Regions from separate parts of the Lysinibacillus sp. GW821-FHT14F06 genome, predicted to be linked through region 2. Evidence: riboswitches for the same ligand, from Rfam matches in the RefSeq annotation. Region 2 holds a riboswitch; the other holds the start of a gene.
The links. Region 2 has a riboswitch for S-adenosylmethionine ahead of AC1RNS_RS14905 (methionine ABC transporter ATP-binding protein). Riboswitches for the same ligand answer to the same signal wherever they lie in the genome.
Positions count from the first base shown of each region.

Region 1: another riboswitch for S-adenosylmethionine. It lies ahead of AC1RNS_RS11940 (MetQ/NlpA family ABC transporter substrate-binding protein); the one in region 2 lies ahead of AC1RNS_RS14905 (methionine ABC transporter ATP-binding protein).

Region 1 is NZ_JBXAPF010000011.1:34,490-38,917, reverse strand. Features, by position in the region: gene AC1RNS_RS11950 (methionine ABC transporter permease) at 1-278, opposite strand, end outside; gene AC1RNS_RS11945 (methionine ABC transporter ATP-binding protein) at 271-1,296, opposite strand; gene AC1RNS_RS11940 (MetQ/NlpA family ABC transporter substrate-binding protein) at 1,428-2,261, opposite strand; SAM riboswitch class I at 2,350-2,454, opposite strand; gene AC1RNS_RS11935 (PPC domain-containing DNA-binding protein) at 2,677-3,180, shown strand; gene AC1RNS_RS11930 (pyridoxal phosphate-dependent aminotransferase) at 3,641-4,428, opposite strand, start outside.
Region 2 is NZ_JBXAPF010000016.1:24,222-28,649, forward strand. Features, by position in the region: gene AC1RNS_RS14885 (arsenate reductase family protein) at 1-248, shown strand, start outside; gene gcvH (glycine cleavage system protein GcvH) at 330-710, shown strand; gene AC1RNS_RS14895 (hypothetical protein) at 875-1,216, shown strand; gene AC1RNS_RS14900 (thioredoxin family protein) at 1,231-1,542, shown strand; SAM riboswitch class I at 1,599-1,702, shown strand; gene AC1RNS_RS14905 (methionine ABC transporter ATP-binding protein) at 1,786-2,814, shown strand; gene AC1RNS_RS14910 (methionine ABC transporter permease) at 2,804-3,472, shown strand; gene AC1RNS_RS14915 (MetQ/NlpA family ABC transporter substrate-binding protein) at 3,535-4,392, shown strand.

The sequences.
Region 1 (4,428 bases), on a different contig from region 2:
ATAGTTGTCCCAACAATTAGTTTTGTAAACGGTAAAATAAAGAAGAGTAAAATGATAAATGGAACAGAGCGAATTATATTAATGAATAAATTGAAAAATTGATAAAGAAATTTATTTTCGAAAGATTGACCAGGACGTGTTAAAACAATTAAAAGTCCTAATGGAATTCCAATGACTATGGAAAAGAATAAAGAAATTCCGACCATTTGGAAGGTTTCGATAATTGATTTCCCAATAACATCTGACCAATCTGTAAAGAAGCTTTGAATACTATCCATTTTGGTCGCCTCCTAATTCTTCTACGGCTACGCCATTTTCTGTGAAATACGTTAATGCCTTTTGTACAATATGCGTTTCACCATTTAAATGAACGACGATATTTCCGACGATGCCATTTTTTAATTCAATAATATTGGCAGTTAAAATATTTGGCTGAACATCGTAAACTTTGCTGACCTCTGCCAATAACGGTTTTCCAGTACTTTCGCCGAGAAATGTTAGACGAATAACACTCCCTGAAACATTGAGCTGCTGAATAAGGGAAAGAGATAGATTGCGCTGTGAAATCGTGCTCAAGAACTTTCTCGTTGTTGGATGCTGTGGCTTCGCAAAAAGATCAATAGCTGAACCATATTCCACAACTTTCCCTGCTTCAAGAACAGATACGTCATCGCAGATTTTTTGTATGACATTCATTTCATGCGTAATAAGTAATATAGTAATGCCCAGCTCACGATTAATTTTCAATAGTAGTTCAAGAATGGCTTCTGTTGTTTCTGGATCAAGTGCACTAGTCGCTTCATCACTTAGTAAGATTTCAGGTTCTTGTGCCAACGCACGTGCAATAGCAACACGTTGTTTTTGACCACCTGAAAGCTGACTTGGAAAGCTCTCTAATTTTTCTGTTAAGCCAACAATTTCAGCATATTTCGCCACACGATTTTTCACTTCGGTATCGTTATAGCCAAGTAGCTTTAATGGGACAGCTATATTGTTATAAACGGTTGCTGTTTTTAAGAGATTAAAATGCTGAAAAATCATCCCGATTTTTTGACGAGTCTTACGAAGATCATTAAGGGAAAGGGAAGTAATATCCACATTGTTGATCCAAACTTTTCCTGCAGTTGGGCGTTCCAATAGGTTAACACAGCGAATAAGTGTGCTTTTACCTGCACCACTATAGCCAATGACTCCATGAATTTCACCTTTTTTAACATGAAGGTTAATCCCATCAACTGCTCTGACAATACCTTTTTTTGTTTTAAATTCTTTGGATATATTTTTTAACCGAATCATATGGATGTCTCCTTTCTAAAAAGCAAGAATCTGCTCGCTTTCCCAGAGGAGTCTCGCAGATTCTCTATTTTATCCTGCATTTAAACTAATAATCTGTGGAAAATCCCTGCTGATTAAAGTTTCACTACTGTTTACCAGCTTGCAATGACAGATCCTTTAAATTCATCTTCAATAAATTTACGTACTTCATCAGATTGATAAGCTTCAACGAATTTTTTAATGGTTGGATCGTTCTCATTTTCGGCACGTACTACAATATAGTTTACATAAGGAGAGTCAGTAGATTCTAAAAGGATAGAATCCTCTTTAGGATTAATGCCAGCCTCAAGCGCAAAGTTTGTATTAATAGCCGCTACATCAACCTCACTAAGCTGCTTTGGAATTTGTGCAGCCTCTAACTCTATGAATTTTAAATTTTTCTTGTTTTCCTCAACATCACGGATAGACGCTGTTAGGCCAGCACCTTCTTTTAATTTAATAAAGCCAGCCTCTTGCAGGACGAACAGCGCACGAGCACCGTTTGTTGGATCATTTGGTAAACCAAATGTTGCACCGTCCGGTATTTCATCAAAAGATTTATATTTTTCAGAGTAAACACCCATTGGATTCAGAATAGTTTTTCCTACTGGTACTAAGTCTGTATCATGATCTTTATTAAATGTATCTAAGAAAGGCTTGTGCTGATAGCTGTTTGCATCAAGATCACCTTCAGCTAATGAAGTATTAGGCAAAACATAGTCAGAGAAGGATTTAAGCTCTACTTCCAAGCCTTTTTCCTTTGCCACTTTAGCTGCAATCTCTGCAATTTGTTCATGTGGACCAGAAGTGACACCTACTACGATCTTATTTTCATCAATAGCCTTACCTTGATCGCCTTTACTATCTTCTTTTGTACCACAGCCTACTAATGCTGCTGCTAATGTAAAACCTGCTAAGCCTAATAAAAATTTGTTTCGTTTCTTCATGAAAATGACCTCCAAAGTTTGTTGTATCGATTTTTAAAAATAAAAAAACTCTCTTATAAACTAAGAGAGGCTCATGAAAAAACGTCCTCTCTTATCTATCAAACGATGATCGTTTGCAGGATTTAGCACCTTCCTTTAAAAAGGAGGTTGCCGAGCTTCATAGGGCCAGTCCCTCAGCTACTCTTGATAAGAGATATATAGTATTTTTATAAATCCGATAGAACTAATATAAATTATAGGTTATTATTAGTCAATAAATATTTTAATTTTTTATTTAATTTTGATTTAATGGATGTTTGTATGTCCGCTGAATCAGGTAAAGCCCCAGAGGATGTCATGAATTTTATAGAGGAACTTATCAAGTGAGCTATATTTGGTAACGATAATAAATGTATAAGCAAAAAGAGGTGTATAGATGTCTATAAGAGTAAATTATGGAGTTGGAGCATTTGGAAAAGTGATTAGTGCTCGTATTTTAATGGGAACTGATATTATCGAGGGTATAGAGGCTATCTGTCAAGAGAACGATATTGAGTCGGCTACCCTTGTTAGCTGTATTGGCAGTTTTCAAAAAAGTAGTTTTGTTTATTTAGTACCGGATGAGACATCTAAAATCAATGTCCGTTTCTGTGAAGTGGTTAAAAAAGAGGGCCCGCTTGAATTTATTCAAGGTGCTGGTGTTGTGTGTAAACGTGATGGGGAATATGAGACACATCTTCATGGATCAATGAGTGATCAATGGGGCCAAGTATCGGGAGGACATTTGGTGAAGGGGGGGAATATTGTGATTACAGCCGATATCGTTTTAGCAGAGGTACAGGGCATTCAGCATATTCGCCAATTTGATGATGAAACAGGACATGTTCAATTTTATCCCTTAGAAAAAGACTTACAGAGTCCAAGAAAGATTGAGAAATGAAAAAACTGTTCTATGGCATTGCTGTAGAACAGTTTTTTTAATTTGATTATATCAATTATTCCTCGGCATAATTGCGTCCAGAATCGGCTTTGTGCTAAGGCCAGCGTGATGCAGGCAGTTAGCCGTTATCGCATGGATGCGATACATCCTTTATTAACTCCTTTTCGATTCTGTGACATCCGCCAGAGGCTTTGGGCCAACAGATGTTTTTTGTGCGAAAGCATAGTGCTAACGCAGCGGCAGCAACATGATGTTGGTCTCAAGTCGTGTGTTGTTGCTGCTGTCGCTTCGCTTTCGCACAGATAAAACCGTGTTGCTGTCGCTTCGCTTTCGCACAGATAAATTGCCATAGGACGTGGAGTTCTTAGACTGAGTTCCTCTATTTCAGCGGGTGTTTGGACACCTCTGAAAAGTAGCTTAAATTCGCATTCATCTCACCACCTATAGAGGTGGGAGACTTCTACTGAAAGAAGTTAAATAAATTTAATTGTTCGATTCGATTTATGGCTTCACGTAAACGCTCTTCGCTTACAAGTAAGCCAACGCGGACATAGCCCTCACCATATTGTCCAAAGCCATTTCCTGCTGCTACAGCAATATCTGCCTTGTCGAGTAAGAGATCTGCAAATTGTTCACTTGTATAGCCTACTGGAACGGGGAGCCATGCAAAAAAAGAGCCCTTAGGTGCAGTTACATGCCAGCCAATACGCTGAGCCTCTTCGATTAGGACATTTCGTCGACGTTCATAAGTGGCTCTGAGCTCGTCTGCACATTCCTGTGATGCTGAGAGTGCAATCGCCGCTGCTTGTTGTACAGCAGGGAATTGACTGCAAAAAAGGTGATCTTGTATTAGATTGATAGCAGCAATAATATCAGCATTCCCAACTGCAAAGCCAATGCGCCACCCTGCCATATTGTATGTTTTGGATAGTGTATACATTTCAATTCCAACATCTTTAGCACCATCTGCCTGTAGGAAGCTAACAGGTTTGTTTCCATCAAATCCAATTGCCCCATAGGCAAAATCATGTGAAACGATGATATTATGCTCTTTTGCAAAGCGAACGGTTTCCTCGAAAAATTCATTTGTTGCAGTACCACCAGTTGGATTATTAGGGTAATTCAGATATAGAAGTTTCGCCTGTTCTTTTATACTATCAGATAAAGCTGTGTAATCGGGAAGGAAGCTATTCTCTGCAAAAAGTGGCAGTACTTCAACATTTACATCCCCTAATACAACCCCTGATA
Region 2 (4,428 bases):
CACCTACGAAGGACGAATTAACAAAATTATGGCAAGAAAGCGGAATACCACTGAAAAAGTTCTTTAATACGTCTGGCATGAAGTATCGAGAGCTTGGTTTGAAGGACAAACTTGTTGATATGACTGAGGAGGAACAGCTCGAGCTACTTGCTTCTGATGGTATGTTAATCAAACGTCCAATCGTTACTGATGGAAAAAAAGTAACTTTAGGGTTTAAAGAATCTGATTTTGAGCAAGCTTGGAAATAGCCGTAATTATCCTTGTTTTTATAGGGGAAGTATGGCAAACTGAAAGTGAATATATTACATATTTATGGAGGGGTTTTTTGCATGAGCACACCTAAAGACTTACGATACTCTGAAGAACATGAATGGGTAAAAGTAGAAGATGGAAAAGTACGTATCGGTATTACACACTTCGCACAATCTGAATTAGGAGATATCGTTTTCGTTGAGCTTCCACAAGTTGGCGATGAAATCAAAACAGACGATCCATTTGGTAGCGTAGAATCAGTGAAAACTGTTTCTGAATTATATGCACCAATCTCAGGTAAAGTAGTTGAAGTAAATGCAGATTTAGAAGATAGCCCAGAATTCGTTAATGAATCACCATATGAAAAAGCTTGGATGATCGTTGTTGAGCCTGCTGATGCAGCAGAAGTTGAAAAGCTTATGACAGCAGAGCAATACGAAGAAATGATCGCTGAATAAGACAAGCCATAATAGAAAAACGTCGGGCATTCACCGACGTTTTTTATTATCTTCAAGGCTGGTAAGATAGTCGCTTTTTAATGGGTGTCTAACATTACCATCATTAGTACTTAATTGATATAATGATTATAAGGAAAAGGGATATGTCTAATGGGGGTGGCGTGATGTTCGAGGGAAAATGCTTAATTGTTGAAGGCCGTTCGGATAAGCTTCAAATTGAACCTATTTTAAGTGAAGATGTCACAATACTTTGTACGAATGGTACAATTGGTGTGCATCAATTAGAAGTTCTGCTTGATCCATATGAAGGCTGTGAGCTTTATACATTTTTTGATGCAGATCCATCAGGTGATAAGCTGCGGGCATTAATGGACAGACATTATCCAGAGGCAGAGCATTTACGTACAATGCCAACGTATAAAGAAGTCGAGACAACTCCGAGAAAGGTATTAGCAATGATATTGCTACGAGCACATTTCTCAATCCATAATCAATTTATTTTGTAAGGTTGCGTGAAAAAATGGAAGAATGGTCAAAAGAGCAGTGGGTCGCGGCTGTCCAGTCGGGTGAAAGAGCTGCCTTTTATTTATATACACCTATGTGTGGTACATGTGCAGTTGCATCGAAAATGATGATGATTATTGAGCAATTACTGCCAAGGCTTCAAATCGGCAAAGCGAATTTAAATTTTGTCGAGGAGATTGCTTTAGATTACGAAATCGAGAGTGTACCATGTCTACTCGTCTGTGATGGCGGAAAAGTGACAGAAAAAATCTATGCATTTCAATCCGTACCATTTTTATACGAATTGTTAAAAAAATCAATTGACTGAAGTTTGCTAGCATGGTAAAGTAACAAATATATTACTAAAACATTAAATATATCGAGCTCTTATGAAGAGTGGCGGAGGGAAGTGCCCTATGAAGCCCGGCAACCATCACAAAGTGAAAAGGTGCCAAATCACCCAAAGATTTATCTTTGAAAGATGAGAGAACGGTTGAGCGTATAAATACGTGACCCCTTCTACTTGTCTGTGAGTGAAGGGGTTTTCTATATGAGAAAAGGAGTATTCGCTATGATCCAGCTTCAAAATATTACGAAGAAATACAAAACCGCAAATGGCGAATTAACAGCAGTCAAAGACGTAAACCTTGCCATTAATAAAGGTGAAATATTTGGCATTATCGGCTATAGTGGCGCTGGTAAAAGTACAATGATTCGTTTATTGAACGGTTTAGAAAAGCCTACATCTGGTAGGGTGACGGTTAACAATCAAGAGTTTTCATCTATAAAGGGGCAAAAGCTAAGAGATGCTAGACAAAAGGTAAGTATGATTTTCCAGCATTTTAATCTACTATGGTCTAGAACGGTCGCTGAAAATATCGCTTTTCCACTAGAAATCGCAGGTGTTTCAAAGGCACAGCGTGATGCACGTGTGAAAGAATTGATTACCCTTGTTGGTTTAGATGGTCGTGATCAGGCGTATCCATCACAGCTATCAGGCGGCCAAAAGCAACGTGTCGGCATTGCTCGAGCACTTGCCAATAATCCAGAGGTTTTATTATGTGATGAGGCAACCTCAGCACTCGATCCAGAGACTACGGATGCAATTTTGGATTTACTTGTTGATATTAACGAGCGTATAGGATTAACAATTGTATTAATCACACATGAAATGCACGTTATTCGTAAAATCTGTCATCGTGTAGCAGTAATGGAGGCTGGCGAAATAGTAGAACGTGGTGAGGTATTACAAGTATTCCAAGCACCACAAGCTGCTATTACGAAAAAATTTGTGTCTCAAATTACAGATACAAAGGAAACACAGGAGACGGTTGCTCAAATAAAAGCAAATTATCCAACTGGACAACTTGTTAAGCTAATTTTTGTCGGCGAAAAAACAGAACAGCCCGTTATTTCACACCTCGTCAAGCACTTTGATGTAGAGGTCAGTATTGTACATGGTAATATCTCTCAAACGAAAAACGGTGCTTACGGTACACTTATTGTGCAAATTGATGGTACTGAGGCAAATGTTGCCGATGCACTAGGTTACTTAAATACAGTCGAAGTACAAACGGAGGTGATTGAAAATGCTAACTAATCTCTTTCCGAATGTCGACTGGGAGCGAATGTGGGCTGCTACCTATGAAACGCTATATATGACAGCTATTTCAACCGTAGTTACATTCATTCTTGGATTAGTAATTGGAATCGTATTATTTTTAACAAGTCCACATCAACTTTGGGCTAATAAGATTGTTAATTTCTTAACAGGATCACTCGTAAATATTTTCCGTTCGATTCCATTTATCGTGTTAATTATTTTATTAATTCCTTTTACGAAATTCATGCTCGGCACAATCCGTGGAGCCAATGCTGCGTTACCAGCATTAATTATTGGTGCTGCACCATTCTATGCACGTATGGTATTAATTGCATTACGTGAAATTGATAAAGGGGTAATCGAGGCGGCTCGTTCCATGGGTGCCAAAACATCTACTATTATATGGAAAGTGTTAATTCCAGAATCATTACCTGCGCTTATTTCAGGTATTACTGTAACGGCTGTAGCGCTTGTTGGGTATACAGCAATGGCTGGAATTATTGGTGCAGGCGGGTTAGGAAACTTAGCCTTCTTGGACGGCTTCCAGCGTAATCGCTCAGATGTGACATTAATGGCAACTATTCTAATCTTAGTAGTTGTATTTATTATTCAATGGATCGGCGATATGATTACAGCTAAAACAGATAAACGTTAAAGGTTATTTCGGTTTCCTACCGTTAACATATTTTTGAACAACATAAAAGGGAGTGTAATAAAATGAAAAAGTTATTAGCAGGATTATTCTTATCAGTATTAGTACTAGCTTTAGCTGCTTGCGGTGCTGGTAAAAAAGATGATGCGAGCTCAGGTGCATCAACAGAAGATAAAACAGATAGTAAAGAAAATGTGACATTAACTGTAGGTGCTTCTAATACACCACACGCAGTAATTTTAGAAAAAGCAAAACCGATTTTAGCTAAAGAAGGTATTGATCTTAAAATTGAAACGTATACAGATTATGTATTACCAAACCAAGATTTAGACTCTAAAACACTTGATGCTAACTATTTCCAACATATTCCTTATTTAGAGCTTCAAATTAAAGATAATGGTTATGATTTCGTCAATGCAGGCGGTGTTCACATCGAACCAATCGGCATCTACTCTAAAAAATATAAATCACTTGATGAGCTACCAGAGGGCGCAACAATTTTACTTTCTAGCTCAGTTGCAGACCACGGTCGTATGCTTTCATTATTAGAAGCAAAAGGCTTAATTAAACTAAAAGATGGTATTGATAAAACAGCAGCAGAAATTAAAGATATCGCTGAAAACCCTAAAAACTTTAAATTCGATGCTAATACAGCACCTGAAATGCTTGTGCAAATGTACGAAAATAATGAAGGTGACGCAGTACTAATTAATTCTAACTTTGCTATCGATAATGGCTTAAATCCAGTGAATGATTCAATTGCTCTTGAAGATAAAGAGTCTCCATATGTGAATATTATTGCTGTTCGTGCGGGCGATGAAACAAAGAAAGAGATTAAAAAATTATTAGAAGTGCTAACATCAAAAGAAATCCAAGACTTCATCCTTGAAGAATGGAAAGGTTCAGTTGTACCAGTTCAATAATCATTATTTTATAAAAGGGTATGTGAGTGTTTAAGC